4 regions of the Rahnella sp. 2050 genome follow, and region 1 is predicted to be linked to each of the others. Evidence: predicted binding sites of a transcription regulator. Region 1 holds the regulator's gene; each other region holds the start of a gene.
The links. The regulator sigma-54, encoded in region 1, starts transcription at its own class of promoters, with help from an activator protein. The targets are predictions, from matches to a motif close to GTTGGCACANNTTTCGCTNT.
Positions count from the first base shown of each region.

Region 2: a site for sigma-54 is predicted at 5,314-5,333, ahead of ABIC79_RS12180 (amino acid ABC transporter substrate-binding protein). Genes of this name have one in related genera too.
Region 3: a site for sigma-54 is predicted at 4,451-4,470, ahead of ABIC79_RS07060 (gamma-glutamyltransferase family protein). Genes of this name have one in related genera too.
Region 4: a site for sigma-54 is predicted at 2,610-2,629, ahead of glnA (glutamate--ammonia ligase). Genes of this name have one in related genera too.

Region 1 is NZ_JBEPKE010000002.1:141,672-149,683, reverse strand. Features, by position in the region: gene kdsC (3-deoxy-manno-octulosonate-8-phosphatase KdsC) at 1-159, shown strand, start outside; gene lptC (LPS export ABC transporter periplasmic protein LptC) at 156-725, shown strand; gene lptA (lipopolysaccharide ABC transporter substrate-binding protein LptA) at 703-1,260, shown strand; gene lptB (LPS export ABC transporter ATP-binding protein) at 1,267-1,992, shown strand; gene rpoN (RNA polymerase factor sigma-54) at 2,094-3,527, shown strand; gene hpf (ribosome hibernation promoting factor) at 3,551-3,838, shown strand; gene ptsN (PTS IIA-like nitrogen regulatory protein PtsN) at 3,937-4,419, shown strand; gene rapZ (RNase adapter RapZ) at 4,487-5,341, shown strand; gene npr (PTS phosphocarrier protein NPr) at 5,338-5,610, shown strand; gene ABIC79_RS07910 (BglG family transcription antiterminator) at 5,636-7,555, opposite strand; gene dagF (2-dehydro-3-deoxy-phosphogluconate aldolase) at 7,772-8,012, opposite strand, start outside.
Region 2 is NZ_JBEPKE010000002.1:1,061,505-1,069,516, forward strand. Features, by position in the region: gene leuS (leucine--tRNA ligase) at 1-1,003, opposite strand, end outside; gene ABIC79_RS12160 (zinc ribbon-containing protein) at 1,271-1,771, shown strand; gene ABIC79_RS12165 (amino acid ABC transporter ATP-binding protein) at 1,831-2,556, opposite strand; gene gltK (glutamate/aspartate ABC transporter permease GltK) at 2,553-3,230, opposite strand; gene ABIC79_RS12175 (amino acid ABC transporter permease) at 3,233-3,973, opposite strand; gene ABIC79_RS12180 (amino acid ABC transporter substrate-binding protein) at 4,163-5,059, opposite strand; gene lnt (apolipoprotein N-acyltransferase) at 5,497-7,026, opposite strand; gene corC (CNNM family magnesium/cobalt transport protein CorC) at 7,034-7,912, opposite strand; gene ybeY (rRNA maturation RNase YbeY) at 8,012-8,012, opposite strand, start outside.
Region 3 is NZ_JBEPKE010000001.1:1,577,415-1,585,426, reverse strand. Features, by position in the region: gene puuE (allantoinase PuuE) at 1-96, shown strand, start outside; gene hpxZ (oxalurate catabolism protein HpxZ) at 723-1,106, opposite strand; gene ABIC79_RS07070 (AtzE family amidohydrolase) at 1,161-2,564, opposite strand; gene hpxX (oxalurate catabolism protein HpxX) at 2,561-2,755, opposite strand; gene ABIC79_RS07060 (gamma-glutamyltransferase family protein) at 2,792-4,378, opposite strand; gene ABIC79_RS07055 (MurR/RpiR family transcriptional regulator) at 4,577-5,416, shown strand; gene ABIC79_RS07050 (transporter substrate-binding domain-containing protein) at 5,675-6,466, shown strand; gene ABIC79_RS07045 (amino acid ABC transporter permease) at 6,491-7,156, shown strand; gene ABIC79_RS07040 (amino acid ABC transporter permease) at 7,159-7,809, shown strand; gene ABIC79_RS07035 (amino acid ABC transporter ATP-binding protein) at 7,809-8,012, shown strand, end outside.
Region 4 is NZ_JBEPKE010000010.1:9,294-17,305, reverse strand. Features, by position in the region: gene yihX (glucose-1-phosphatase) at 1-350, opposite strand, end outside; gene typA (ribosome-dependent GTPase TypA) at 515-2,338, opposite strand; gene glnA (glutamate--ammonia ligase) at 2,810-4,219, shown strand; gene glnL (nitrogen regulation protein NR(II)) at 4,472-5,521, shown strand; gene glnG (nitrogen regulation protein NR(I)) at 5,529-6,941, shown strand; gene hemN (oxygen-independent coproporphyrinogen III oxidase) at 7,006-8,012, opposite strand, start outside.

The sequences.
Region 1 (8,012 bases):
GGTCTCTCTGTCGCGGTTCAGGATGCACATCCTGTTCTGTTACCGAAAGCGCATTATGTTACCCGTATAGCGGGTGGACGTGGTGCAGTACGCGAACTGTGTGATTTGATTCTGCTGGCGCAGGGTAAGCTGGAGGACGCCAAAGGGCTGTCGATATGAGTAAAGCAAAACTTTGGATTATTCTGGCGCTGACTGCCATCGTTCTGGTGCTGATTGGCTGGTCATTATCTGACAACAGCGATGATGTTCCGCAAGCGGTCAATGATCAGGATCCGACTTACCAGACGTCCCACACCGTTACGATGGTGTATGACCCGATGGGCAGCCTGACGTATAAACTGGTTTCAGACCAGGTAAAATATTACACCGCTGATCAGGTGTCATGGTTTACCAATCCGGTCGCGACCATGTATGACAAGAACAAAGTAGCCACCTGGGTATTGCGTTCTGATAAAGCGAAACTGACTCAGGATAAAATGCTCTATCTTTATGGGCATGTGCAGGCAGACAGCCTGACACCTGAGACATCACAGCTGCAAAGAATCAAAACGGACAATGCACGGGTTAACCTGACGACACAGGACGTTGCCTCAGACGATGAAGTGACGTTGTATGGTACAGGTTTTACATCTAACGGCATGAAAATGCGTGGTAATCTGCGTGACAAAACAGCAGAGCTGATCGAAAAGGTAACGACCTCTTATGAAATTCAAAGCAAAAAATAAAATCCGTGATCTCCTGATCGTCAGCTCATTGTTAGCCGTCAGCGTTCCGGCATTTGCCTTAAAAGACGATACAACGAAACCGATCACCATTGATTCAGCAAACCAGGCGCTCGACGTCAATACCAATACCGCGACCTTTACCGGCAATGTGGTCGTCAATCAGGGTACGATCCAGGTTAAAGCCGACAAAGTGGTCGTCATCCGCCCGCAGGGGGTTTCCGGTAAAGAAGTGGTAGAAGGTTACGGCAACCCGGTGACGTTCTACCAGATGCAGGATAACGGTAAGCCGATTAAAGGCCATGCACAGAAAGTCCGCTACGAAGTGGAAAATGACCTCGTCACGCTGACCGGCAACGCTTACCTTGAGCAACTGGACAGCAATGTGAAAGGCGACCGTATTACCTATCTGGTACAGAAACAGCAAATGGAAGCCTTTAGTGATAAAGGTAACCGTGTGACGACCGTTCTGGTACCTTCGCAGCTGCAACAAAAAACGCCTGCAGCGGGCGGCCAGCCGACCAAAAAGAGTAACTGATATTTTATGGCTAAATTAATCGCAGAGAATCTGGCAAAGGCATACAAAGGCCGTAAGGTCGTTGAAGATGTCAGTCTGATGGTCAACTCGGGTGAAATCGTCGGGTTATTAGGGCCAAACGGTGCGGGTAAAACCACCACCTTTTACATGGTCGTGGGCATCGTCCAGCGCGATGCGGGCCGCATTATCGTTGATGATGAAGACATCAGCCTGCTGCCGCTGCATACCCGCGCCCGTCGCGGTATTGGCTATCTTCCGCAGGAAGCCTCCATTTTCCGTCGTCTGAGCGTATTTGATAACCTGATGGCGGTGCTGCAGATCCGTGACGATCTGACCAAAGAACAGCGTAATGACCGCGCTAATGAATTAATGGAAGAGTTCCATATTTCTCATTTGCGCGATAACCTCGGTCAGTCACTGTCTGGTGGTGAACGCCGTCGTGTTGAAATTGCCCGTGCACTGGCAGCGAACCCTAAATTCATCCTGCTGGATGAACCGTTCGCCGGGGTTGACCCGATTTCCGTTATCGACATCAAAAAAATCATTGAGCATTTACGTGACAGCGGCCTCGGCGTACTGATCACTGACCATAACGTTCGCGAAACACTCGACGTTTGTGAACGCGCGTATATCGTCAGTCAGGGGAAATTGATCGCCCACGGCACGCCAGCCGACATTCTTGCTGATGAACAAGTTAAACGTGTTTATCTTGGTGAAGAATTCCGTCTGTGATCTGTGCCGCCGGAACCGTGCCTGTTTCAACCTACACTGAAACAGGCCGTCTCTGACAGAAGTGTTGCCGTTTTCACTCATCAACGGAATTAAGCCAAGATATGAAGCAAGGTTTGCAACTCAGACTCAGCCAACAACTGGCAATGACTCCTCAGTTACAACAGGCCATCCGCTTGTTGCAACTATCCACGCTTGAGCTCCAGCAGGAGATCCAACTCGCGCTGGAGAGCAACCCTCTGTTGGAACAAACCGACCTTCATGAAGAAATCGACTCGGTAGAAACCACCGACAGCGAAGGGTTAGACACCCGCGAGGCACTCGAGCAGAAAGACATGCCGGAAGAGTTGCCGCTGGACGCCACCTGGGATGAGATTTACACCGCAGGCACGCCGTCAGGCACCGGCAATGATTACAGCGACGATGAGCTACCGATTTACCAGGGCGAAACCACGCAGACACTTCAGGATTACCTGATGTGGCAGGTCGAGCTGACGCCGTTCTCTGATACCGATGCCGCGATTGCCACGTCAATCGTCGATGCAGTGGATGACACCGGTTACCTGACCGTCTCCCTTGACGACATTCTTGAAAGCGTCGGTGATGAAAATGTCACCATGGACGAAGTCGAAGCCGTACTTAAGCGCGTTCAGCGTTTTGATCCGGTGGGTGTCGCCGCCCGTGACCTGCGCGACTGCCTGCTGATCCAGCTTTCTCAATATGCGACTGACACGCCTTTCATCACTGAAGCCCGTCTTATCATCAGCGAACATCTCGATTTGCTGGCGAACCATGATTTCCGCGCACTTATGCGATCAACCCGGTTAAAAGAAGATACACTGAAAGGAGCGATGCTCCTGATCCAGTCTCTTGATCCGCGTCCGGGCCAGTCTATCAACACCGGTGAATCCGAATACGTGATCCCGGATGTGCTGGTGCGTAAAGTGTCAGGTGTCTGGGCGGTAGAACTCAATTCCGACAGCATTCCGCGTCTGAAGATTAACCAGCAGTACGCCGCGATGGGGAATTCCGCACGCAGCGACAGCGACGGGCAATTTATCCGCAGCAATCTGCAGGAAGCCAAGTGGTTAATCAAAAGCCTGGAAAGCCGTAACGACACGCTGTTGAAAGTGACGCGCTGCATCGTTGAGCAGCAGCAGGCGTTCTTTGAACTGGGTGAAGAATTTATGAAACCTATGGTGCTGGCAGATATTGCCAGTGCCGTGGAAATGCACGAATCGACGATTTCACGTGTGACGACGCAGAAGTTCCTGCACAGCCCGCGTGGCATTTTCGAACTGAAGTATTTCTTCTCCAGCCATGTCAGTACAGACAGCGGTGGCGAGGCATCGTCAACCGCGATCCGGGCGCTGGTGAAGAAATTAATCGCAGCGGAGAATCCTGTAAAACCGCTCAGTGACAGTAAGTTAGCGACCCTGCTTTCCGATCAGGGAATTATGGTTGCGCGTCGGACTGTCGCCAAATACCGAGAGTCTTTGTCCATCCCGCCCTCAAACCAACGTAAACAGTTAGTTTGACCTCAACAGAGAAGGAAGACATTATGCAGCTCAACATTACCGGACATCACATTGAGATCACGGATCCCCTGAGAGAGTTCATCACGTCGAAGCTGGCTAAGCTTGAGCAGTATTTCGACAGGATTAATCAGGTGTATGTGGTGTTGAGCGTGGAAAAGGTGCAGAAAGTAGCGGAAGCCACTTTGCATGTGAACGGAGGCGAATTACATGCCACCTCGGAACATCAGGATATGTACGCAGCGATTGACGGACTGGTTGATAAACTGGCCCGACAGTTGAATAAACATAAAGACAAACTGAAACAGCACTGACATTCATGTAGCCAACCCTGTGCTACAAACCTTCGGGCATCGGCTTGTGACCTTCGGGAAACGAGCCGATATAGCTTTAAGGGTGAAACAGCGCAAAAGTGAAAGATGACATGATTAACGATACTGCAATGCAATTAACGTCGGTGCTTAATGCCGAATGCACCAAAAGCGGCGTTCATTGCGCCAGCAAAAAACGCGCACTGGAAATCATCAGTGAGTTGGCCGCCAAACAATTAAATTTGTCGCCGCAGGTGATTTTTGACGCCATTTTGACCCGTGAACGTATGGGGAGCACCGGGATCGGTGCCGGGATCGCCATCCCGCACGGTAAGCTGGAAGAAGACACTTTACGTGCCGTCGGCGTATTCATTCAGCTTGAACAACCGATTGCTTTTGACGCCATCGATAATCAGCCGGTAGATTTGCTTTTTGCCTTGCTGGTACCGGCAGATCAATGTAAAACCCATTTACATACATTATCTTTAGTCGCTAAGAAATTAGCTGATAAAACAGTGTGTCGCCGTCTGCGTGGCGCGCAAAGTGACGAAGAACTGTTCCAGATAATGACTGAAAACGAATAAATTGCTGATTCCCGGTACAGTGCCGGGAAAATGAATTCTGCACACTGAATGCCAGGGGAGTGACACCATGGTGCTGATGATTGTCAGCGGCCGTTCCGGTTCCGGGAAGTCGGTTGCCCTACGGGCACTAGAAGACATGGGTTTTTACTGCGTGGATAACCTGCCGGTGGTGTTATTGCCGCAGCTTGCCCAGACCCTTGTTGAACGTAATACATCAGCGGCCGTCAGCATTGACGTCCGTAACATGCCGGAAACACCGGAAGTTTATGAGTATGCGATGTCACAACTGCCGGAGAGCTTCTCACCGCAGTTGTTATTCCTTGATGCCGACCGCAATACTCTGATCCGCCGCTACAGCGACACCCGTCGACTGCACCCGCTTTCCAGCAAAAATCTGTCCCTCGAAAGTGCCATTGATGAAGAAGCCGATCTGCTCGAACCACTGCGTTCGTCTGCGGATCTGATCATCGACACCTCCGAAATGTCCGTGCATGAACTGGCAGAAATGCTGCGTACCCGTCTGCTGGGTAAACGCGAGCGCGAACTGACGATGGTGTTCGAATCCTTCGGTTTCAAACACGGCATTCCGATTGATGCGGATTACGTTTTCGATGTGCGTTTTCTGCCAAACCCGCACTGGGATCCGAAACTGCGTCCGATGACAGGCCTTGATAAGCCGGTCGCGGCGTTTCTTGACCGTCATACTGAAGTGCACAACTTTATTTACCAGACCCGCAGCTACCTCGAACAATGGCTGCCGATGCTGGAAACGAACAACCGCAGCTATCTGACCGTCGCCATTGGCTGTACCGGCGGTAAACACCGTTCGGTCTATATCGCAGAGCAACTGGCCGACTATTTCCGTTCCCGCGGGAAAAATGTGCAATCCCGCCATCGCACGCTGGAAAAACGCAAATCATGACGGTGAAACAAACGGTAGAAATCAAAAACCGGTTGGGTATGCATGCCCGCCCGGCAATGAAGTTGTTTGAACTGGTGCAGAGCTTTGAATCAGAAGTGATGCTGCGCAACGACACGGGCATTGAAGCGGAAGCCAGCAGTGTCATCGCGTTGCTGATGCTCGATTCCCCGAAAGGTCAGAAAATCGAAATCGAAGCCACCGGCCCCGATGAAGAACAGGCATTGACGGCAGTGGTAAATCTGATTAATTCAGGTTTTGATGAAGACTGATAATTAACGCACTCTTTGAGCCGTATTAAATGCGGCTTAAACAGTCGATTGCAATGGCCTTGAAACTCTCAAAGTTTTCGCTGCTCAGCAAACGGCTCATTGAGCGTTCCCGCACAAACGTCACGAACAAATCGTAAATCGCCATCGCCTCTTCATAATCTGCCTTGCTGATTGCCAGCAGGAAAATCACGTGTGCGGTCTCCCCTTCTCCCCACGCAATGCCCTGCGGAGAGAGCAACGTTATCACCACGGTTTTCTTCGCCAGCAGCCCCAGCGAGTGCGGCAGCGCAATCCCTTCCCCCAGCATGGTCGAGACAATTTCCTCGCGCTCAACCACCGACGGATAAAACGCCTGATCGACATAGCCTTCGGCTTCCAGCTGAGAGCACACATGGCGGAACAACTCCGCCTGCGTCATCGGTTCATCGATGATCATGAAGTGTTTTTCGTCGAAGAATTTTTCCAGCATATAAGGCCGGGTGCGATCAACCAGTACCAGCTTGCCAAGCTGCTCCATCTGGTATTCGGTCGGGAATGGCGACAGCACCACCACCGGTTTATTCTTCTCGCTGATGCGGGCGTTGGAGATGATGAAATCTTCGTCGATGTGTTCCAGTTGTTCGTAATCCCGCAACGTCACCACCTGTTTCATCACCAGCTGCGGATATTTGCGGCTAATCTGCGCCTGAATCATACGGATGGTCGAATTGCCGGTGTCGCATACCAGCATCACCTGCGGATGTCGCTGATAACCGATGTTGTAATGCCGCTCCAGCCCGACGCCGATATGCAGCACAAGAAACCCAATCTCGTTTTCACTCAGGGTGTACGGCGTGTATTTCCCCCAGCTCGACACCGCCGCCAGCGTGACGTCATACGCCATCGGGTAATGCTGTTTGATGTTGTTCAGCAGCGGGTTGGGGATATTAATCTGGTATTTCACCCGCGTAATCATGGTTTTGATATGCGTCAGCAGATCAGCGCGCAGCTGTTTATCACCTTGTAAATCATAACTATAGTGCGAATTGATATACGACAGGATGTAATCGACCAGCGATTCGTCATCGTCAGCATTAATGTCCGTTGGCAGGATTTGCTGGACGCGACGCGCGGCGATATTCACCCGCAGATAAGCTTCTTCAGAGGCCGGAATTTCCTTGCCCACCAGACTTTTCAGCTCCGCAGCCAGCCGCACAGAAACGTGTTTGACCGCCGGGTCACCGTCTTCAGCATCAAAATCAGTCAGCGGATAACCGCCGGCAATGCGTTTAATGGCCACCGCGCAATAGAGAATCAGATATTGTTCACCTTCGTCGGTCAGTTGAATAGAAGACTGCGTCAGAAGCTGATGCATAAAGCGCGTCAGCGGCACCAGCGCTTCCGACTCCAGGCTTTCCGCCTTCAGCAGCGGATTGGCCTGTTCTTCGGCATCGAGCTGGAACAACAAGTCGGTCAGGCAGGCGCGGATTGCCAGCTCCGCACCAAACAGCTTCATGCCGTAGCGCGGCTTGGTTTCAATATTCAGATGATAGCGGGCCAGATGCTCCCTTACCTCAGCCATATCATTTTGCAGGGTTCCCCGGCTGACAAACCATTCATCAGCCAGATCTTCCAGCTTTAATGAAAAAGCTGAGGTCAAAAAGCGGATCAGCAGCGTCTTCACCCGCTCTGCGGCCGTACGCGGCGTCGGATTCGGTTTACGTTGTGTCGACTGCTGTAACGACGAGAACAGGCTCTGATCATCAACGCGCAGCTGATACCCGCTGCCACGGTTGTGTACGAAGGTCGCGCCATAGTCCGCGATGATTTCATTAAGCGCAGTGATATCCGCACGGACCGTCCGCGTCGACACCGACAGGCGTTTTGCCAGTTCATCCTGAGGCAGCGTTTCGGTTTGCAGCGCATCAAACAGTTGCGCCAGACGTTGATTGGGAAATCTCACCATTGTTCTTCCATATTATTCCGGCTACGGCGCGATCACCCTTTACGACGAACTGCCGACCGCCACAGAGTCATCGATAAACGCAGTTTGCCGTTTTCGGCAGATACCTTGAATCAGGTGATGTTATCGCTTCGTTGATTGATTGCGTAAATATATTTGCCATCCGGTAACAACATCAGTGTGCCCGGACGGCTTACCGCGCAGGAAAGGTCAGAACCTTCAGCCCACCAGCTTTTTGACGCTGACCAGCAGGGTTTTCACATCGTCAGGACGTGTGTTACCGGTGGCGCTGTCGATAATCGAGCTGTAGATATGCGGGATGATTTTAGTGACGCCCGCCGCCAGCGCGATTTCCATAATCGGCTCGAAGTTTTCTAAATCGATACCGCCGGTCGGTTCCAGCCAGAAATCCTGTTCCGCACAGGCACGGGCCACGGCAGCGAATTCATCACGGGTTTTC
Region 2 (8,012 bases), 920 kb from region 1:
CTGCGCCGGTACCGTATTCCATCAGCACGAAGTTAGCGACCCAGATTGGCAGCTTTTCACCAGACAGCGGGTGAATGGCAAACAGACCGGTTGCCATGCCTTTCTTTTCCATCGTCGCCATTTCTGCTTCGGCAACTTTGGTGTTACGGCATTCGTCGATGAAATCGTTCAGCGCAGGATTATTCTGTGCGCCCAACTGTGCCAGAGGATGACCGGCAGCCACAGCGACGTAGGTCGCGCCCATAAACGTATCAGGACGGGTGGTGTACACCGTGACTTTTTCATCGCTGTCAGCCACATCAAAGGTGATTTCCACGCCTTCGGAACGGCCAATCCAGTTGCGCTGCATGGTTTTCACCTGCTCTGGCCAGCTTTCCAGCGTGTCCAGATCGTTAAGCAGCTGATCGGCGTAATCGGTGATTTTGATAAACCACTGAGGAATTTCTTTACGTTCTACTTTGGTATCGCAACGCCAGCAGCAGCCGTCGATAACCTGTTCATTCGCCAGAACGGTCAGGTCATGCGGACACCAGTTCACTGCGGAGGTCTTCTTATAAACCAGACCTTTTTCGTACAGCTTGGTGAAGAACCATTGTTCCCAGCGATAATAATCAGGCTTACAGGTCGCGATTTCACGATCCCAGTCATAGCCGAAGCCCAGCAATTTAAGCTGGTTCTTCATGTATTCGATGTTTTCGTAAGTCCACGGCGCAGGTGCGGTGTTGTTTTTAACCGCTGCTCCTTCCGCTGGCAGGCCAAACGCATCCCAGCCAATCGGCTGCAGAACGTTTTTACCGAGCATGCGCTGGTAACGGGAAATCACGTCACCGATGGTGTAGTTGCGCACGTGTCCCATGTGGAGACGGCCTGATGGATAAGGCAACATGGAGAGGCAGTAATATTTCTCCTTGCCAGGCTGTTCGGTAACTTTGAAGGTTTGCTTCTCTTGCCAGTGAAGCTGAACGTGTGACTCGATGTCTTCTGGACGGTATTGCTCTTGCATGGCGGCCGGTGGTCCTGTGAGTGAAAACAGCTACGCCTGTAGCTCAAAAAGTTTTAATCAAAAGATCCGCATAGCATAGCTGATAAGCGGTTGGAGCAACAACACCCAGCGAAGGCTAAAGGGAATTTCTGTCCGCTTCTGGCGCAATATTCATAATCTGCGAGTCAGCGCGAGATAATCTGCGCAACGGATCAGGGATTTACGACTAAAATAAAGGCAGTGCGTTCCCGCCGTGAAAATGGTTATGACAGTTCAAGGAGAGGAAATATGAGCAATATTACGCAATCTTACCGTCAGTTGGTGACATCACTGACCGAGCGGTTAAAACACGGTGAACGTGATATCAGCGCGCTGGTACAGGATGCCCGCGTCAGACTGCAGGAAGAGGGCAAGCTGACGGAAATCCAGATTGAACAGTTAACGTCGGCGGTACGCCGCGATTTGCACGAATTTGCCCGCAACTATGAAGAAAACCAGCAAGCCGTGGCAGAAGAAGATGACGGCACGGACAGTGTGTTCATGCGGGTCATTAAAGAAAGCTTGTGGAAAGAGCTGGCCGATATGACCGATAAAACCCAGCTGGAATGGAAAGAGGTTTTTAAAGATGTCAGCCATCACGGGATTTATCACAGCGGAGAAGTCGTCGGTCTGGGCAATCTGGTGTGTGAAAACTGTCATTTTCACTTAGCGGTGTATACGCCGGAAATTCTGAGTAAATGCCCGAAATGTGGTAACACTGAGTTTACGCGTCGTCCGTTTGAACCTTAAGCGTCAGACACCTGCCCCGGAGAGTCGGGGCAGGTGTGCTTTCTTTTTTTCAGTGCCGGTCAGTGCAGGATCTTCGCCAGGAAATCCCGGGCGCGATCGGATTCCGGATTATTGAAGAAATCGTCTTTATTGCGATCTTCTACAATCTTGCCTTCATCCATGAAAATCACGCGGTTGGCCACTTTACGGGCGAAGCCCATTTCGTGTGTCACCACCATCATTGTCATACCTTCGTTTGCCAGCTCAACCATAACGTCGAGCACTTCGTTGATCATTTCCGGATCAAGAGCGGACGTCGGTTCGTCAAACAACATCGCGATCGGATCCATACACAATGCACGGGCAATCGCCACACGCTGTTGCTGACCACCGGAAAGCTGGCCGGGGAATTTATTGGCGTGCGCGGACAAACCGACACGATCCAGTAATTTCAGGCCCTTGTCTTTCGCTGCCGCTTTATCACGTTTTAAAACTTTGACTTGTGCCAGTGTCAGGTTATCGATGATGGAAAGGTGCGGGAACAGTTCGAAATGCTGGAAAACCATGCCCACTTTTGCACGCAGTTGCGCCAGATTGGTCTTCTTGTCATTGACCGGCGTCCCGTTGACCAGGATCTCACCTTTCTGAACTGGTTCGAGTCCGTTAACGGTTTTGATCAGCGTCGATTTCCCTGAGCCTGAAGGCCCGCAAACCACCACAACTTCACCTTTTTTAACTTCGGTGCTGCAATCGGTAAGCACCTGAAAGTGCCCGTACCATTTAGAAACATTCTTCAGTGAAATCATGAAACGGTCCTTTTCTTCAAATAACGCACCAGCAAGGAAGCACAAAGGCTGATAACAAAGTAAATAAGTCCTGCAAACAGCACCATCTCAACCAGTGTACCGTCACGGTCACCAATATTAGATGCGCTGCGGAAGAAGTCTGCGAGGCCCAGAACGTACACCAGCGAAGTATCCTGGAACAAAACGATCGCCTGCGTCAGCAGTAACGGCACCATCGCGCGGAAAGCCTGCGGCAGGATAACCAGCTTCATGGATTGCCATTGCGTCATACCCAGCGCCAGCGCTGCAGAAGACTGACCGCGTGCGATGCTGATAATCCCTGCGCGGATAATCTCCGAGTAATACGCCGCTTCAAATAACGCAAACGCGACCATCGCAGAAATCAGGCGGATATCGGTTTTAGGTGACAGTCCGAGCACTTTTTGCAGAAAGCCCGGCACAATCAGATAGAACCACAACAGCACCATGACCAGCGGAACCGCGCGGAAAAGGTTGACGTAAGCCGAGGCAAACCAGCTGATCGGCTTGAACGTTGACAGGCGCATGACCGCCAGCAGGGTGCCCCACAAAATACCGACTACAATCGCCAGCGACGTTATCTTCAGCGTAATGACCATGCCTTGCCACAGATAGGGCAGGCCGGGACCAATAGAACTCCAGTCGAATTCATGCATGCTTATTTCCCTCCCATGTTGCCCGGCAGGCGGACTTTACGTTCTACGAAATGCATCAGCAGCATGATGACGGCATTGATAAGGACATAAGCAACGGTGATTGCAGTGAATGATTCATACGCATGCGCGGAGTAATCCAGCAGCTTACCGGCTTGTGCGGCCATATCAACCAGACCAATGGTCGAGGCAATGGCGGAGTTTTTCACCAGGTTAACCATCTCAGAGGTCATTGGCGGCACGATCACGCGGTAAGCATTGGGCAACAGCACATAGCGGTAAGTTTGCGGCAGCGTAAGGCCCATCGCCAGTCCGGCATTGCGTTGTCCGCTTGGCAGGGACTGGATGGCTGCACGCACCTGTTCGCATACACGGGCGGCGGTGAACAACCCGAGGCAAATTACCGAGGAAGTGAAGAACTGTACGTCAGGCGCCAGTTCGGATTTAAACCACATGCCGATATTTTCAGGCAGCAGTTCAGGGACCACCAGATACCAAATGAAGAATTGCACGATTAATGGCACGTTACGGAATAATTCGACGTAACAGGTACCAATACCCGAAAGGATGCGGTTGGGGACGGTACGCAAAATACCGAATAGAGAACCGATGAGGAAGGCGATTATCCATGCGCAAATTGACAGTGCGACAGTGACCTGAAATCCATTCCAAATCCAGCCCAGATAAGTGGTGTTACCGAAGGGGGCTTGTTGCAGAAAAATGCCCCAGTTCCAATCTATTGACATAAAAACTCCGTAAAGCGGGTAAAGGCTTACCCATCTGAGTGATGACGCAATTCGCCTAAAGTGAATGGGAAAGAATGCGGGGTGGGGAACGACCACCCCGCATCTGTATCATCACAGGTTGGTGGTCCAACCTTGTATTTTAGTCACTTTTCACTCTTCTCTTGGTTATACCCGTCCATTTGGTATGACTTACAGCGCCTTATCGTTTGGCGCTTTGAACAGAGCTTTCATGTCATCGGACAGCTCAAAGTTCATATTCAGGTTTTTCGGAGGAATTGGTTTTTTGAACCAGGTTTCAAACCATTTGCCTGCTTCACCGGAGGTTTGTGCCTGCACGATGGTGTCATCAACCAGTTTTTTAAACTCAGCATCGTCTTTACGCATCATGCAGCCATAAGCTTCTTTGGATTGCGGCGTACCGACAATTTCCCAGTTGTCTGGTTTCTTGGCTTTCGCACGTTCACCGGCCAGCAAGGCGTCATCCATCATGAAGGCCACTGCGCGGCCAGTTTCCAGCGTACGGAAGGAGTCACCGTGGTCTTTGGCACTGATGATGCGCAGATCCAGTTTTTTCTCTTCGTTCAGCTTGTTCAGCAGAACTTCGGAAGTCGTACCGGAGGTTACAACAACAGTTTTGCCTTTAAGGTCAGTGAAATCTTTAATCTCTGAACCTTTTTTCACCAGCAGACGTGTACCGATCACAAAGATGGTGTCAGAGAAGGCTGCTTGTTGCTGACGTTCCAGGTTGTTGGTGGTTGAACCACATTCGAAATCGTAGGTGCCGTTTTGCAGCAGCGGGATACGGTTCTGCGAAGTGATTGGCATCATTTTGACCTGCAGGTCAGGCAGGTTCAGTTTTTTCTTCACTGCGTCAACGATAGCGTCAGAATAGTCCTGTGAATAACCCACAACTTTTTGTTCGTTGTTGTAGTAAGAGAATGGCACTGAGGATTCACGGTGACCCACCACGATAACGCCATTGTCTTTAATTTTTTTCAGGGTGCCGGTCAGTTCTTCTGCGTGAGCAAAGCTGCTCACGGTAACGCTTGCCAACAGTACTGATAACGCCAATTTGCGCAATTGCATGTCCAACTCCTTGCTGTCATTAGGGATCCAAACTCAGGGATCAGAAAGTACTAATGCCTCGTCATATGAAGCTAGAAAATAGCTGAATGTGAATATTATGAAACCACATTGTTTCTTTTTTGAGACGAGACACGCACCAAATCAAAGCAATCAAACGGCTATGCACCCGGAAAGTGCATGAGGAGCAGCCTGTTTGTACCAAAATGATGCATCCCGTCATAAAAAGTAACTAATCAGATATCTTTCAATCAGATGTAGCAAGAGTCGTGCCAAATGGCCTGATTTAACTTCATAAGCGGGCAAATCGGCAGCGCTTAATGCCGCAGTCGAAACAATCGGCAGCAGGTAAAAGGGGAGGGGTATTGAGATTAAAAAGGGGTGCTACAAAAAAGAACAGACACCCGGAGGTGCCTGTTTTAGAAACAAAACGCTTGTACTCAGGATTTACGGCGACCCAACCACAGCGCAACTGCCGCCATGACTGCCGTAGCAAACCACACCGGCCACCAGCCAGCCCGGGCATAAGGTGTCATACCCGTTGTCGGTGTGACCTTCACGTTCAGCACCTGACGGGTAAACTGCGGAATTTCGTGGGTCACATCGCCCTGAGCATCAACGACGGCGGTAATGCCATTATTGGTGCTGCGCAGCAACGGACGGCCCAGTTCCAGCGAACGCATTCGCGCCATCTGGAAGTGTTGCCATGGGCCAATCGAATGACCAAACCAGGCATCGTTTGAAATCGTCAGCAGGAAATTAGTATCCGGTTGCAGATTGTCGCGCACCTGTTCGCCGAAGACGACTTCGTAACAAATCGCCGTGGTCAGATTCAGGCCACTGACAAACAACGGTTTCTGCACGTAATCACCACTGGTCAGCCCGGACATCGGCAAATCGAAGAAAGGTGCCAGCGGGCGAAGAATGGCTTCCAGCGGTACGAACTCTCCAAAAGGCACCAGATGATGTTTGTTGAAGCGGTTTTCGTCAGGATAGTGATAGGGCTTTTCACCGCCGAGCACGATGGCGCTGTTATACACTTTCATGCCTTCTTCATTGCGACGGGCATCGATAATGCCGGTGATTAACTGGGTGCCGTGTGAGCGGTAGATATTATCCACCATGCTCAGGAAGCCCTGCTGATCGGATTCAATGTCTGAAATTGCTGATTCCGGCCAGATGATCATGCTGGATTTACCCACGTACGGGCGGCTGAGATCCAGATAGGTCTGCAGCGCACTTTCCAGTGCTTTCGGATCCCATTTCATGGACTGTGGAATGTTGCCCTGAACCAGTGCCACATCGACCGTTTTATCTGGCTGTTCCTGATACCAGTGGATATAACGCAGCGGCCACGGCAGTAACAGCATGGCAACAGCGATAATTCCCGGTGTGACGCGACGCTGATGTACTGCGTACACAATCAGTCCGCTCAGCGAGGTGAGTAAAATCGTGATGCCGTCGACGCCGGTAATCGGCGCGAGGCCTTTCAGCGGACCGTCGATCTGGCTGTAGCCGAACTGTAACCACGGGAAACCGGTCAGCACCCAGCCGCGCAGGAATTCAGTAACTTGCCACAAGGCGGGCGCGCCAAGTGCCAGTTTCCACCAGGTGGTTTTCGGCCACAGTTTGCTGAACAAGCCGGCAAACAACATCGTGTACAGCGATAAATACGCTGCCAGCAAGACCACCAGGAAAAGGTTGATCGCTTCCGGCATGCCGCCAAACGTGGCGATGCTGACATAAACCCAGTTTACGCCGCTGCCAAAAAGACCCATTCCCCAGAAAAAGCCGATGAGCGCGGCCTGAGCCGGACGACGATCGAGCGTTAATGCCAGCAGACCGCACAGCGAAATGATCGCCGCAGGCCAGAAGTCATAAGGGGAAAATGACAGCGTGCCACAGGCACCGAAAAAGAGCGCCAGCAGGGCGCGAACCCGCTGGCGTTGATATAAAGAGGCAATTGCCATGAAGTAATTATTCTTCCAGTATCGGTTGCGGCGCGTCGTCCGGTATTTTTACATGAACCTGAATGATACGACGGCTGTCAGCCATCGCAACCTTGAACAGGTAACCGTCAATTTCAATGCTTTCACCACGCGCCGGTAAATGGCCGAATGACTGCATGACCAGACCACCAATCGTATCGACTTCGTCGTCACTGTAATGGGTCCGGAACACTTCATTAAAATCTTCGATCGGTGCCAGTGCGCGGACGGTGTAGGTATGGCGGCTGAGCTGACGGATATCCAGATCTTCTGCTTCATCGTACTCATCATCGATTTCGCCGACGATCAGTTCGAGAATATCTTCTATGGTTACCAGACCTGAAACGCCGCCGAATTCATCAACGACAATCGCCATGTGGTAACGCTGTGAGCGGAATTCCTTCAGCATGCGGTCTACGCGTTTGCTTTCAGGGACAACGACCGCGGTTCTCAGCACTTTATCTATGCTGAATGGCTCAGACTCTGTGCGCATAAACGGCAGCAGGTCTTTGGCCATCAGGATGCCTTCAATGTGATCCTTATCTTCGCTGATCACCGGGAAGCGTGAGTGTGCAGATTCAATAATGACATCGAGGCACTCTTCCAGCGGCTGGTTGCGTTTTAGCGTGATCATTTGTGAACGTGGGATCATGATGTCCCGGACGCGCTGCTCGGCGATATCCATCACGCCTTCCAGCATGTCACGGGTATCGGGGTCGATCAGATCGTTTTGTTCTGAATCACGGATCAGCTCAACCAAATCGCCACGGTTTTTTGGTTCACCGTGAAAAAGCTGGCTAAGGATAAGGGAAAAGAAGCCCTTCTTGGGACTGGGGCTGTCACTATTTTGTGAATGGTCATCGCTCATGGCGTTTGGTTTTTTTTACTCGTAGTTAGTGAAAATTATGCGAAACGCCTGCGGATAAACACGTTATCAGGCAGGCATTACGCGAGTTTACTGTGAAGCT
Region 3 (8,012 bases), on a different contig from region 1:
CAGCGGTTTCTCGATTACGTCGAATCGCATGATCGCGTGTGGGTGTGTAAGCGGCAGGACATTGCCGACCATTGGGTTAAACATTTCGGTGTTTAATCTCGAAATTCAACACCTTGGGCTCGCCGCCCAAACTGGCCCAGAGGACGCGTAAGCGCGCGCCCTCTGGACTCCCGCGCTTTTTCACTGCGCGCTATCGCTAGATAATATGTTTCAGGTATCACCGTGACAGGCTGGAAATCTTGCCGCTGCGCGGTTCCCTCTCTCGGTCCTGAAGCCTTAGGTCTTCAGGCCGCTCCGTTCGGCAAGATTTCTGAATCGCCCGCGCGATTTTAAATTCAAAGGCAGACTGCTTTCATCTTTTAGAAAAGTGCATTGGCGTGATCAAAAATTTTGCTGAACGGAGCGGCTTCGAGACCACAGGCTCGAAGACCGAGAGAAGGAACCGCGAAGCGGCAATATTTTGCGCCACTCTCTGTTCTACCGGAACATGTCCGTCATGCCTGCGATAGCGCGCAGTTAAAAGACGTGGGAGATCCAAGAGGGGCCCGTCCTGGCCCCTTTTGGGCGGTTTCGGCGCAGCGCGATAAGTGATCGCTGTTATTGAGAAACCGAAATTATCACCGTTCAGATTTCCCCTCGGTGGGAACCGAAATTGTCACCGTCCATTCCTGGAAAAGAACAGTTTCCTCAGCTTTCCAAAGCTGAACCGCCCATTGGTTCGGTCAAACCATCAGACTCACATGCGCCGCCACAATCTTCCATCCACTCGCCATCTTCACCCACGTTTGCTGCTGGCGACCAATCTTGTCGCTGCCTTCCCGGCGGAATTCTGTGCTGGCGACCGCCATGTCATCGCCAAACGTGGTGATAGTCGTGTTGACCAGTTCCCGGTCTAACCCTTGTGACGATCGCGCGGTGCGGAATGCGCGGATGGCGTCAATGCCGTAAAGATTTTCTCCCGCGCCGTAGCGCACGGTACGCGGGTCGTGCCAGAACAGTTCGTCGAGTACGGCGGTATCGTTGGTGATCAGCGCCTGTTCATAGCGATAAAACGCCGCATTCATTTCGGCGAGGATCGCCGGGCGGTCGATATGTTCAGTTTTCATAGTGACTCTCTTTACTCTTTTCACTTCACCCTGGGAAAACGGGGATGCGGGTTGTTACGCGGGCATCACCGGAGAACTGCTGACATTCACTATTCCCTGCTGCTCAAGTGCCCAGGCGGCACGCAGGCAGAGATCTTCGCGCCACGGTGGCGCAATCAATTGTAATCCTATCGGCAGGCCGGTCGACGTGGTGACCGGCACCGTCACCACCGGCAAGCCGAGGAACGAAATTGGCTGCGTCAGCATGCCCATGTTGGCGCGTGTCGGCAGATCCTGACCGTTGATGCGAATGGTTTCCTGACCAAGCAACGTTGCCGGACACGGCGTGGCAGGGGCGATCAGAATGTCCCAATGATCGAACAAGGGCAAGATTTGCTGCTGAAATTGCTGACGGAAACGCTGCGCCTGAACATACCATGCCGCCGGGATCATTGCGCCAGCGAGCAGACGCTCACGTGAAAGTGGCTCAAACTGTTCCGGAATGCTGCGCAGTTTTGGCAGGTACTGATTGCCACCTTCCGACGCGCTGATGATAAATGCGGCGGATCGTGCCAGCCCGGCCTGTGGCATTTCAATTTCTTCCTGGGCTTCCAGTGCCTGCGCTATCCGGTGTACGGCTGCTTTGGCGTGGTCGTCACACCAGAGAGAAAAGTATCCGCCCAGTACGGCGCTGCGCAGGCCCTGTTGCCCGCGCTTAAGCTGGGAAAATGTTTCTGTGACAGGTTTGTCAGCCTGAAAGTGATCCTGCGGATCCGTGCCCTGTATGGCGTCATAGACCTGCGACAAATCTTCGCTGCAACGTGCCATCGGGCCGATGTGATCGAGGCTGGCGACAAACGGCTGGCTGCCGCGACGTGAAATCCGCCCGAAGGTCGGTTTCAGGCCGAGAATACCACTTAATGAGGACGGCACACGGATCGAACCGTTGGTATCACTGCCGAGGGTGAAATGCACCAGCCCGGCAGCCACGGCGGCGGCCGAACCACCGGAAGAGCCTCCGGCTACCCGCGCCAGATCCCGCGGGTTACGGGTGGCACCGTAATGGCTGTTTTCTGTGGTGAAACCGTACGCGTAAGCATCCATATTCAGCATGCCGGAAAGCATCGCGCCCTGTGCCGCGAGGCGTGAAACCGTCCAGGCGTCATGGCGTGCAGCGGCATTGCTGCTGTTGAGGCTGGCACCGGCCAGCGTCACTTCACCGGCCACGTCCAGCAGGTTTTTCACCGCATAGGGAATGCCCGCCAGCGGCGGAAGTACGGCACCGCTGGCGCGGCTTTTATCCACTTTCGCTGCTTCACTCAGCATGCGATCGCCGGTGATCTGCGTCCAGGCGTTGATGACCGGATTGGCCTGTTCAACGGCGTCGAGCGTAGAGGTGGCGATTTCTGTGGCCGAGATTTCGCCCTGCGCAATCGCCTGATGTAACTGGCTGACGGTAAAGCTATCAAACGATTTCATGCGCGATACACCCCGGCAATTTCCAGACGCGGATCGAGCGGTAAATCCATCAGCGGTTGTGCCATTTGGGCAATGCGGCTGAACTGCACCAGCAATTCCTGACGGCGTGCGTCGTCGAGTTCCAGCGCCAGAACGGATTCCATCTGGCGGATATAGGCGGCCCAGTCGGTCGCTGCGGAGGTATTTTTCATTCTGCTTCCTTATCCATTCTGTTATGCAAACCCTGATCAAAAACCGGCGGCGCTGCCGTTGCTGCGCGGGTCGGAGGCACCTTCAAACATGCCGTTGGTGTGACGAACGATGGCACCGGCGTGACCGACGGCTTCACTGAAATCCGGCAACAGTTCGACGTCGTGACCACGCTGCCTCAGCCCGGCCAGCGTCGGATAGGCAAAACGGCCTTCGAGTTTCAGTGAATCCGAACTCTCGCCCCAGGTACGGCCAAGCAGCCAGCGCGGGCCGCTGATCGCCTGTTGCAACGATTGCCCCTGTACTACATGGCGGATAAACACGGCGGCCTGCGTCTGCGGCTGGCCGTCACCCCCCATCGAGCCGTAAACCATGGTGCGCCCGTCGTATAAGCGTGCGGCGGCAGGATTGAGGGTATGGAACGGTTGCTTGCCCGGTGCCAGCGCCAGTAAATGACCGGCATCAAGGCTGAAAGACGCACCACGGTTTTGCCACAACACGCCGCTGCCCGGCAGCACCACACCACTGCCGAACTCGTGATAAATGCTCTGGATAAAAGAAACCGCCAGCCCGCTGCTGTCCATCACGCCCATCCAGACGGTATCGCCTGGCCCTTTACCTTTACCCCAGTCGGCGGCGCTGTGTGGTTTGATGCGGGTCGCAAGAGCATCGAGATACTGTGGATCCAGCAGTTCCTGTGCATCCTGCGTCATCATGCGCGGATCGGTGATAAAGCGATCGCGCAGACCGAACGCCAGTTTGGTGGCTTCCACCACGCTGTGAATGGTGGCACTTTCGTCCATGGTTTCCAGCGGCAAACGGTCAGTCAGGCCGAGGATCGCCAGCGAAACCAGCCCCTGCGTCGGGGGTGTCAGGTTGTAGATTTCGCCTTTACTGTGTTTGAGCCGCAACGGCACACGGCGCTGTGGCCTGTAAGCCGCGAGATCAGCGCGGGTCACCGGCATGCCGAGCTTTTCCATGTCGGCGGCCATATTGTCGGCCAGCTCACCGCGATAGAAACTGTTCAGCCCGTCCTCGCACAGCATCGATAACGTCTGCGCCAGTTGCGGCTGAGTGAAGCGGTTTCCGGCGCGGGGCACATCGCCGTTAGGCAGAAAAACATCGGCAAAGCTGCGGAAATCTTTCAGTTCGTGTTGTTTGGCGCGGGTCGCCGCTTCCTGCGATGCCGTCACCGGAATACCATCAGCGGCATAACGGATGGCGTCACGCAGCAGGCGGGAGAGCGGTTTTTGCTCGCCGCCAAATTCAGCCGACACATTCAGCGCTTCCTGCCAGCCGCCGACGGTACCCGCTACCGTCAGCGCGGCTTTCGGGCCACGGTGCGGAATGTGCGTTTCACCGGCGTAGAAATCGAGAGAGGCGAGGGAGCCTGCGGCACCGCTGGCGTCTATCGCCACCGGATTGCCCTGCGGCGGCACGATCAGCCAGAAGCCATCGCCCCCCAGCCCGTTCATGTGCGGATAGACCACGGCAATCGTCGCGGCCGCAGCCACCATGGCCTCGATGGCATTGCCGCCTTCACGCAATACCGCAAGCGCACTCTGGCTCGCCAGATGATGAGGTGTGACCGCCATGCCCAGCGGTGCGCTGTTACTGTTAATCATGCGATGTCCTTTTTAGAAACGCTTTTTTATGCTGCCCGTGCTTGCAGGGTTGTGGGCGCGTAGGGATAAAGTTAAGCAAGAGGTGTTCCACATCGGCAAAACCTTGCAGCTTTAGCGCTAATTTCTCTTGCATTGGCAAGCATAGTGCATGGTATGTTCCGCTGATTTACTGAAACATTGGTTACAAAAGGGCCAGAGATGAAACAGATTGATGAGCGTCTGCGTGACCATTACGCAGAACTGACGCCGCAGGAACAGCGGGTGGCCGACTTTATTTTTGCCAGTATTGACGACCTGATGAGCTATAACAGCGCCGAACTGGCGCGGCTTAGCGGCGTATCGAAAGCCACGGTCAGCCGCCTGTTCAAACGCCTCGGTTACCCGAGCTACCGCGATATGCGCGATGAAATGCGCACCCTGCGCCAGAGCGGGATGCCGCTGACCGACAGCCGCGACGCAGTGCAAGGTAACACCTTGTTATCACGGCACTATAAACAGGAAATGGCCAACCTGACGCAGTGGATTAACCAGATTGATGGCACCCAGTTCGGTGCGCTGATCGCCGCCCTGAATCAGGCGCGGCAAGTACGTTTGCTGGGTTTTCGTAACAGTTACCCGGTGGCGCTGCACCTGCGTCAGCAACTGATTCAGGTGCGCGCTGGCGTGATGATAATGCCGCAGCCGGGGCAAACGCTGGCGGAAGAACTGGTGGATCTTACCGCGCAGGACGTGGTGATATTCGTCGCTTTCCGCCGCAGGCCGCGCATGGCGAAGGCAATTCTGATGCAGTTACAGTCACTTGGCGTGCCGGTGTTGTTGATTTGCGAGCCGCAGGCGCAGACACTTATCCCGCTGGCAACCTGGCATCTGGCTGCTCCGCTCGACAGCGTATCGGCGTTCGACAGTTATTCTTCTGCCATGAGTCTGGCGAATTTGCTCAGCAATGCATTGCTGCACGATATGCTCGCTTCAGGCCGCCAGCGTATTCATCAGATAAGCGATTTGTATAACGATCTGGATGAGCTGGAGCAGCGCTGATTCCCGTTTGAAGAACAAATCGGGCGCTTTTCTGGTGCTTGCGCACAATTTCAGTGCATCATATTTTTCATTGGTTCACGCTTTTTGCCCTGATTCAGGGCAAAAAAACCTCTTCTGATCGCGCCTCTCATTGTCTAATTCCTTGTCATACCGTGACTTTGTGCACAATTTTTCTGCTGCACGGCTTTTGGCACATTCGTTGCAAAGCTATAAACATAAGAATCTATCGTTCCAAAAACCTTTCACCGGAGATAATCTATGAACATGAACAAACGGCTGTTGGCATGGGCAGGTGCGGCAATGCTGGTGCTTCAGGCATCCAGCGTAATGGCGGATCAGTTGCAGGATATTCAGAAACGTGGCGTGCTGCGTGTGGCTGTTCCTCAGGATTTCCCGCCGTTTGGTTCGGTGAGCAAGGATTTGCAGCCGGAAGGTTATGACATCGATATGGCGCATTATCTGGCCGATAAGATGAAACTTAAGTTGCAACTGGTGCCGGTCACCAGCGCCAACCGCGTGCCTTATCTGCAAACGGATAAAGTCGATCTGGTGATTTCAAGCCTGGGTAAAAACGCTGAGCGCGAAAAAGTCATCGACTTCAGCAACGCTTACGCACCGTTCTTCCTCGGCGTGTTTGGTGCCCAGGGTGACAAACTGTCCGACCTGAAAGAACTGTCCGGTAAAACCATCGGCGTGACCCGTGGCGCGGTGGAAGATCTGGCACTGACCGGCGTGGCACCGAAAGATGCCAAAATTCAGCGGTATGAAGACAACAACACCACGCTGTCTGCATACCTTTCCGGCCAGGTGGAATACATCGCTACCGGCAACCTGGTGGTCGCCGCGATTGCCCGCATGAACCCGGCCAAAGCACCGGTTTCGAAAGTCATGCTGAAAGATTCACCATGCTACGTCGGTCTGCGTAAAGACGAACCCGCGCTGAAAGACAAAGTGAATGAACTGATCGCCGAAGGCATCAAAGACAAGACGCTGAATACACTGTCTGAAAAATGGATGAAGGCACCGCTGCCAGCGTCCATCGGCGCGTGATCAGAGGCCTGACGGAGATCTTTCATGACCTATCAGCTTAACTTTAGCGCGCTATGGCCTTATATGCCGGAACTGCTGGCCGGTTTATGGACCACCATTGAGCTGACGGTAATGGCAACGGTTGGCGGTGTCGCAATAGGGATTTGCGGCGCGGCCATCCGCTGCGGCAACCATAAAACCCTGCGTGCGGTCTGGGGCGTGTATGTCGAAGCCATCCGTAATACGCCGTTTGTGGTGCAGCTGTTTTTCATTGTCTTTGGCCTGCCAGCCATTGGCCTGAAAATGACTGCCGGTGAAGCGGCGCTGCTGGCGATGCTGATTAACCTCGGCGCCTACAGCACGGAGATTATCCGCGCCGGTATTCAGGTGACGCCGAAAGGTCAGTGGGAAGCCGGGCGCGTGCTGGGATTAACCCGCAGTCAGACGTTTCTGCGCATCGTGCTGCCGCCGTCGCTGAAACGCATTTATCCGTCGCTGGTCAGCCAGTGCATTATCGTGATGCTCGGATCTTCCGTGGTATCGCAGGTGTCCTATGAAGAACTGACGTTTGCCGCGAACTTAATTCAGTCGCGCACCTTCCTCAGTTTTGAAGTGTATCTGGTCACCACGTTGTTTTATTTATTGCTGTCGGTTGCGATGCGTCAGTTGTTGCTGCTGGCCGGACGCCGTGTCTTTGGGAGTGAAAACTGATGATGACCTTCACCGACTGGGACATTGTGCGCAATCTCCTGCTGGCGGCGCGCTGGACGTTATTGTTGTCGCTGACCGCTTTTATCGGCGGCACGCTGGTGACGTTGCCGTTGCTGTTACTGCGTCTCACCAAACGCCGCTGGCCGACGCTTTTTGTCCGTCTGTATTCCGAGCTGTTTCAGGGCACGCCGCTGCTGATGCAGCTATTCCTGGCCTTCTTCGGCCTTGGCCTGTTTGGAATTAATGTCAGCCCGTGGACCGCCGCCGCGCTGGCGCTGACGCTGTATACCAGCGCTTATCTGGTGGATATCTGGAGCGGCAGTATTGCCGCATTACCGAAAGGCCAGTGGGAAGCGTCGCGCTGTCTCGGCCTGAATTTCGGCCAGACGTTATGGCGGGTGATCACCCCGCAGGCGCTGCGCATTGCTATCGCGCCGACCGTCGGGTTTTCCGTGCAGGTGGTGAAGGGGACCGCGCTGGCCTCGATTATCGGTTTTGTCGAACTGACCAAAGCCGGAACGATGCTGAACAACGTGACGTATGAGCCGTTCAAAGTGTTTGGATTAGTGGCGCTGGGCTACTTCCTGATGTGCTATCCGCTGTCCCGTTACAGCCAGCATTTAGAAAAATCATTGCGTGGAGAGAAACAGTAATGCCACTGATCACCATCAACCAGGTTCAGAAATTTTACGGTCAGAACCACGTACTGAAAGGCGTGGATCTGGATATTGACAGCGGCGAAGTGATTTCGATCATCGGCCGCAGCGGTTCAGGCAAAAGTACGCTGTTGCGCTGCATGAACGGGCTGGAAGGCTATCAGGAAGGCAGCATCAAACTCGGCGGGATGACCATTACC
Region 4 (8,012 bases), on a different contig from region 1:
CAGAAATCCAGATGTAAGCGGTTGGTATTAGAAAGCACGACGACACGATGACCTTCTTCGCGCAGTTTCTGAAACAGGGCAATGACCTCAGGACGCAGACCAACAAACACCGCATGCCAGCCCGCACTGAATTGTTCAAAGCTTAGTGCGATACCCATTTCATGACATAAATCGGCAGCAAACTGTTCGTCGCTGATTTCACCACGCTCGTGTTTCTGGAACACCTCGCCCATTGAAAACCGCTCGGTCAGCGTCGCCAGCGGGGTGCCACTCAGATGGCTCCACACCCCCAGCACTCGTTTGAAATCAATATCAATAATGACGTTTCCCATATCAAAAATGTACAGCATTGCACGCTCCTGATTTCAAAGATGACAGTTAACTTTAGCGGTAAAACGTACAAGTGAACAGGGGCAACGCGACGGGGCGTAACGAACGGAGGAGAAAAAAACATAAAAAAAACAGGGTACCCGAAGGCACCCTGTTTCTGTGTAACGGCAAACGTTAAAGAAGATTAACCTTCTTTAGGACCACGCATTGCACGTTTACGATCGTTCTCGGTCAGGTGACGTTTACGGATACGCACAGACAGAGGAGTCACTTCGACCAGTTCGTCATCATCGATGAATTCCAGAGCTTGCTCCAGAGACATTTTGATAGCAGGAACCAGAGTCGTTGCTTCGTCAGTACCGGACGCACGCATGTTAGTCAGTTTCTTACCGGTCAGGCAGTTCACGGTCAGGTCGTTAGAACGTGAGTGAATACCGATAATCTGGCCTTCATACACTTCTGCGCCGTGACCCAGGAACAATTTACCGCGGTCTTGCAAGCTGAACAGTGCGAACGCAACCGCTTTACCCTGACCGTTGGAGATCAGCACGCCGTTCTGACGCTGGCCGATTTCGCCCGGACGAACGTCATCGTAGTGGCTGAACGTGGAGTACAGCAGACCGGTACCGGAAGTCATGGTCATGAATTCGGTACGGAAGCCGATCAGGCCACGTGCTGGGATCAGGTAATCAAGACGGATACGACCTTTGCCGTCTGGGATCATGTCTTTGACATCGCCTTTACGCTCACCCATGGCCTGCATAACAGAACCCTGGTGTTGCTCTTCGATATCCAGTGTCACGTTCTCGAATGGCTCTTGCATGCGGCCATCGATTTTACGGTTGATTACTTTAGGACGGGAAACCGCCAGCTCGAAACCTTCACGACGCATATTTTCGATCAGAACCGACAGGTGAAGTTCACCACGGCCTGAAACACGGAATGCATCAGCATCTTCAGTTTCTTCAACACGCAATGCAACGTTGTGCACCAGCTCTTTGTTCAGACGGTCAAGGATCTGACGTGAAGTCACATACTTACCTTCTTTACCACAGAACGGAGAGGTGTTTACGTTGAAGTACATGGTTACTGTTGGTTCATCAACGCTCAGCGCAGGCAGAGCTTCAACATTCGCCGGATCACAGATTGTGTCGGAAATGTTCAGTTCGCCCAGGCCGGTGATTGCGATGATGTCGCCCGCTTCAGCAACGGTGGCTTCGATACGCTCAAGACCCATGTGGGTCAGAACTTTACCGACTTTACCGTTGCGGGTTTTGCCTTCGCTGTCGATGACAGTGATTTGCTGGTTAGGCTTAACGGTACCGCGTTTGATGCGGCCGATGCCGATGACGCCAACATAGTTGTTGTAGTCCAGCTGAGAGATTTGCATCTGGAACGGTGCTTCCATCTCAACTTGTGGCGGAGATACGTGGTCAACGATCGCCTGGTACAGCGGGGTCATGTCTTCGGCCATATCGTTATGGTCGTTACCCGCGATACCCATCAATGCTGATGCATAGATGATTGGGAAATCGAGTTGTTCGTCGGTTGCGTCCAGGTTTACAAACAGGTCGAAGACCTGATCGACAACCCAGTCAGGACGCGCGCCAGGGCGGTCAACCTTGTTGATTACCACGATCGGTTTCAGACCATTAGCGAAGGCTTTTTTGGTCACGAAACGGGTTTGCGGCATTGGGCCATCCATTGCATCCACAACCAGCAGCACCGAGTCGACCATTGACATCACACGCTCTACCTCACCGCCGAAGTCGGCGTGTCCTGGGGTATCCACGATGTTGATGCGGTAGTCTTTCCAATTAATGGCGGTGTTTTTTGCGAGGATGGTAATCCCACGCTCTTTCTCCAAATCGTTGGAGTCCATTACGCGTTCAGTGGCTTCTACACGCTCTCCGAAAGTACCGGATTGTTGCAGCAGCTTGTCGACCAGGGTGGTTTTACCATGGTCAACGTGGGCAATAATGGCGATGTTACGCAAATTTTCGATCACAGCTTTGCCTCAGGCATTAGAAATAGCGCGCTATTGTACACGTATTAAGCGAGGTTCTAAACAAGATCACAAGGATCTTGTTGAAACAACTTATGGATGGCTACTTTGTGATCCCTTTCACGGTGCAAAAAGACCACTGAACCATTATGACGCACCATTATAGTGCTTTCACTCTCACAGTTAGCACCATTTTAGTGCGAGAATTCCGTTATGGTGCATACTTGTCGAGTGCAAAAGCCCTGTAAAATGGCGTTGTTTGCATTTTCTCAAAGTTGGCACAGTTTTCGCTAATAGTTTTTAGAGTAAAAGTTTTTTAGGGTAAAAAATTTTTTACAGGGTGAAGAGCCTGACCAGACAAATAATAGCGCTGTTCAGTCTACACGCCAGTTCCAGTAAGGCTGTTATTTCCAACTAAAGACCAAAAATGGTTATTCGTTCCACGACGATAATGAGAAATTCGGGAGAACTAGTATGTCCGCTGAACACGTTTTGACGATGCTGAATGAGCATGAAGTGAAATTCGTAGATTTACGCTTCACTGATACCAAAGGCAAAGAACAGCACGTCACCATTCCTGCGCACCAGGTTAGCGCTGACTTCTTCGAAGAAGGCAAAATGTTTGACGGCTCTTCAATCGGTGGCTGGAAAGGCATTAACGAATCTGACATGGTCTTGATGCCAGATGCGAGCACTGCTGTTCTTGACCCATTCTACGAAGAAACTACCCTGATCATTCGTTGCGACATCCTTGAGCCAACCACGCTGCAAGGTTATGACCGCGACCCACGTTCTACCGCAAAACGTGCAGAAGATTTCCTGCGCTCTTCCGGTATCGCGGACACCGTTCTGTTCGGGCCAGAGCCAGAATTCTTCCTGTTTGATGATGTGCGCTTCGGCAGCAGCATCTCCGGTTCTCACGTCGCTATCGATGATATCGAAGGCGCATGGAACTCGAGCACCAAATACGAAGGCGGCAACAAAGGCCACCGTCCTGCAGTAAAAGGCGGTTACTTCCCGGTTCCTCCGGTCGACTCCTCCCAGGATCTGCGTTCTACCATGTGTCTGACCATGGAAGAAATGGGTCTGGTTGTTGAAGCTCACCACCACGAAGTGGCAACCGCTGGTCAGAACGAAGTGGCAACCCGCTTCAACACCCTGACTAAAAAAGCTGACGAAATCCAAATCTACAAATACGTGGTTCACAACGTGGCTCACGCATTTGGCAAAACTGCGACCTTCATGCCAAAACCAATGTTTGGCGATAACGGTTCAGGTATGCACTGCCACATGTCTCTGTCCAAGAACGGTAACAACCTGTTCGCTGGCGACAAATACGGCGGCCTGTCTGAAATGGCACTGTTCTACATCGGCGGTATCATTAAGCACGCTAAAGCAATCAACGCCTACGCTAACCCGACCACCAACTCCTACAAGCGTCTGGTCCCGGGCTACGAAGCGCCAGTAATGCTGGCTTACTCTGCGCGTAACCGTTCTGCATCCATCCGTATTCCACACGTATCAACGCCTAAAGCGATGCGTATCGAAGCACGTTTCCCTGATCCAGCGGCTAACCCATACCTGGCGTTTGCTGCACTGATGATGGCTGGCCTGGACGGTATCATCAACAAGATCCACCCTGGCGATGCGATGGACAAAAACCTGTATGACCTGCCACCGGAAGAAGAAGCAGAAATTCCAAAAGTTGCAGGTTCACTGGAAGAAGCCCTGAACGCACTGAACGAAGACCGCGAGTTCCTGACCCGTGGTGGCGTGTTCACTGACGACGCTATCGATGCTTATATCGGTCTGCGTAAAGAAGAAATGGACCGCGTGCGCATGACTCCGCATCCGGTTGAGTTCGAACTGTACTACAGCGTTTAATTTTTCGATTAAACCGGACTCAGCGCTCGTCTTCGGGCTGGCGCTGAGGGTAATACCCGACTGAAGGCCTGTGTTCACAAACCCTTCAGCGTCAAAATTAAGTAAGACGATTTATATTTGTTGCCGTGGAAACTTTCAGCCCATCTCCGGATGGGCTTTTTTCTCCACACTCTTTCCTGCTCAACCCCTCTGACCCGTGATTTCACCGGGTAGCGAGATAAAATGCACCAATCAGGTGCGGGAGACTGCGGTATGGCAACTGGCAAACTGCCCGATGCTGGGCAGATCCTGAATTCCTTAATCAACAGCGTTCTGCTGTTAGACGACGAATTGGCTGTGCATTATGCCAATCCGGCAGCTCAGCAGTTACTGGCGCAAAGTTCCCGAAAGCTTTTTGGCACCCCTTTGCCAGAACTGGTGGGATATTTTTCGCTGAACATCGAATTAATGCGTGAAAGTCTGACAGCCGGACAAGGCTTTACAGACAGTGAAGTGACGCTGGTCGTAGACGGCCGCGCGCATGTGTTGTCGCTGACCGCACAGATGCTGCCAGAAGGTTTCATTCTGGTGGAACTGGCGCCGATGGATAATCAGCGCCGCCTGAGCCAGGAACAATTACAGCACGCTCAACAGGTTGCTGCGCGTGATTTGATCCGCGGTCTGGCACATGAAATCAAGAATCCGCTCGGCGGGTTGCGTGGCGCAGCACAATTATTATCCAGAGCGCTGCCCGATCCGGCCTTGCTGGAATATACGAAAGTCATTATTGAGCAGGCTGACCGTCTGCGTAATCTGGTCGACAGATTGCTGGGCCCGCAACGTCCGAGCCAGCATGTGACACAAAGTATTCACCAGGTTGCGGAACGGGTTTGCCAACTGGTCTCGATGGAGAAGCCGGATAACGTTCAGCTGGTGCGGGACTATGATCCGAGCCTGCCTGAACTGGCGCACGACCCCGATCAGATAGAACAGATTTTGTTAAACATCACCCGCAACGCATTACAGGCGCTGGGGGAGGAAGGCGGCACAATTACATTACGCACGCGTACTGCTTTCCAGATTACGTTACACGGCGTGCGTTATCGTCTGGTGGCCCGTATCGATATTGAAGATGATGGCCCCGGCGTACCGGCGCATTTGCAGGACACCCTTTTTTACCCCATGGTCAGTGGCCGCGAAGGGGGCACCGGTTTGGGCCTGTCCATCGCGCGCAGTTTGATTGATCAGCATTCGGGTAAAGTTGAATTTAACAGTTGGCCAGGACATACCGAATTCTCGGTATTCCTGCCTATTCGCCAGTGAGGTTCTTATGCAACGAGGGATAGTCTGGATCGTCGATGACGATAGCTCCATCCGCTGGGTACTTGAACGTGCGCTCACTGGAGCCGGTTTAACGTGCACCACGTTTGACAGCGGCAATGAAGTGCTTGATGCCATTGCGACTCAAACCCCTGACGTTTTGTTATCAGATATCCGTATGCCCGGGATGGACGGTTTAGCGCTGTTAAAGCAGATTAAACAACGTCACCCGATGCTTCCGGTCATCATAATGACAGCACACTCCGATCTGGATGCTGCAGTCAGCGCCTATCAGCAAGGTGCGTTTGATTATCTGCCAAAACCGTTCGACATTGATGAAGCCGTGGCACTGGTTGAACGAGCCATCAGTCATTATCAGGAACAACAGCAACCGGCACGCAGCCAGCCTGCGAGTGGCCCGACCGCAGACATTATCGGTGAAGCGCCCGCTATGCAGGACGTATTTCGCATCATCGGCCGTTTGTCCCGTTCTTCAATCAGCGTGCTGATTAATGGGGAATCCGGTACCGGTAAAGAGCTGGTCGCTCACGCCTTACACCGCCACAGCCCGCGCGCCAAAGCGCCCTTTATCGCGCTGAATATGGCTGCTATCCCGAAAGACCTGATTGAGTCCGAATTATTCGGCCACGAGAAAGGGGCGTTTACCGGCGCCAACACCGTCCGTCAGGGACGTTTTGAACAAGCCGATAACGGCACGCTGTTCCTCGATGAAATCGGGGATATGCCGCTTGATGTGCAAACCCGTCTGCTTCGCGTGCTGGCAGATGGCCAGTTCTATCGTGTTGGCGGTTATGCGCCGGTGAAAGTGGACGTGCGTATTATCGCTGCGACTCACCAGAATCTGGAGCTACGGGTTCAGGAAGGGAAATTCCGCGAGGATTTATTCCACCGCCTGAACGTTATCCGCGTCCATCTGCCGCCGCTGCGTGAACGTCGTGAAGACATCCCGCGTCTGGCGCGTTACTTCCTGCAAGTCGCGGCTAAAGAGCTGGGTGTGGAAGCAAAAAACCTGCATCCGGAAACAGAAACGGCACTGACGCGATTGCCATGGCAGGGCAATGTGCGCCAGCTGGAAAACACCTGCCGCTGGCTCACCGTCATGGCGGCGGGTCAGGAAGTGCTGATTCAGGATTTACCCAGCGAACTGTTTGAGACCTCGGCCCCTGAAACCGGTGGTCAGAGTCTGCCAGACAGTTGGGCGACATTGCTGGCACAATGGGCAGACCGTGCGCTGCGTTCCGGTCATCAAAACCTGCTGTCAGAAGCGCAACCTGAAATGGAACGTACATTACTGACCACGGCGCTGCGCCATACACAGGGACATAAACAGGAAGCGGCACGGTTGCTGGGCTGGGGGCGAAATACCCTGACCCGCAAACTGAAAGAACTGGGCATGGAATAAAAGTCCTCGCACCAGACAGCAAAACAGCCGCTTATGCGGCTGTTTTTATTTGCAGAGCAGACTGTCAGATAACGCGGGAGAATTGTTGCTGGCGCACCTGACGTCGCAGATAAATATCAAAGCACATACAGATATTACGGATCAGCAAACGCCCGCGCGGTGTCACCTGAATATGTGTGCCACTCACCTCAACCAGCCCGTCTTCAGCCAGCGGCTGCAGCAGTGCCAGATCATCAGCAAAATAATCGGTAAAACGAATATCGTAACGCTGTTCGATATCAGCAAAATTCAACTCAAAATGGCAGATCAGAGATTTAATGACATCACGACGAAGGCAGTCATCATTCGTCATTTCCAGACCCCGCCATAAGGCATGTCCCTGCTCTTCCACATGAGCGTAATAGGTTTTGATATCTTTTTCGTTCTGCGCGTAGGTATCGCCGAGCATGCTGATGGCCGAAACGCCCATTCCCAGCAAATCACTGTCGCCCTGTGTGGTGTAGCCCTGGAAATTGCGGTGCAATTTGCCTTCGCGCTGGGCAATCGCCAGTTCGTCTTCAGGGCGAGCAAAGTGATCCATCCCGATAAAGCGATAGCCGAAACCGGTCAGTGAAGCGATGGTTTCCTGCAAAATTTTCAATTTCTCTTCCGCGCCAGGCAAATCAGCATCTTTGATTTTGCGCTGAGCGGCGAACAATTTTGGCATGTGCGCATAATTGAACACACTCAGACGATCAGGGTTGAGCTCTGCCACACGCTGCAGCGTGTAAGCAAAACTTTCTGCCGTCTGTTTCGGCAGACCGTAAATCAGATCGATATTAGTCGAGTTGAAACCCAGCGCCCGGGCGCGTGCAATGAGGGCAAAGATGAAATCTTCATCCTGCTCACGGTTAACCAGAAGCTGCACTTCTTTGTTGAAATCCTGGACCCCCATACTCAGGCGGTTAAAGCCTTCGCTGCGCAGATGGTCAAGCACATCAAGCTCAATTTCACGTGGATCTACCTCCAGTGACATTTCTGCGTCGGGCAGGATATCAAAGTGTGCCCGCAGAAGGCCCATCAGACGGCTTA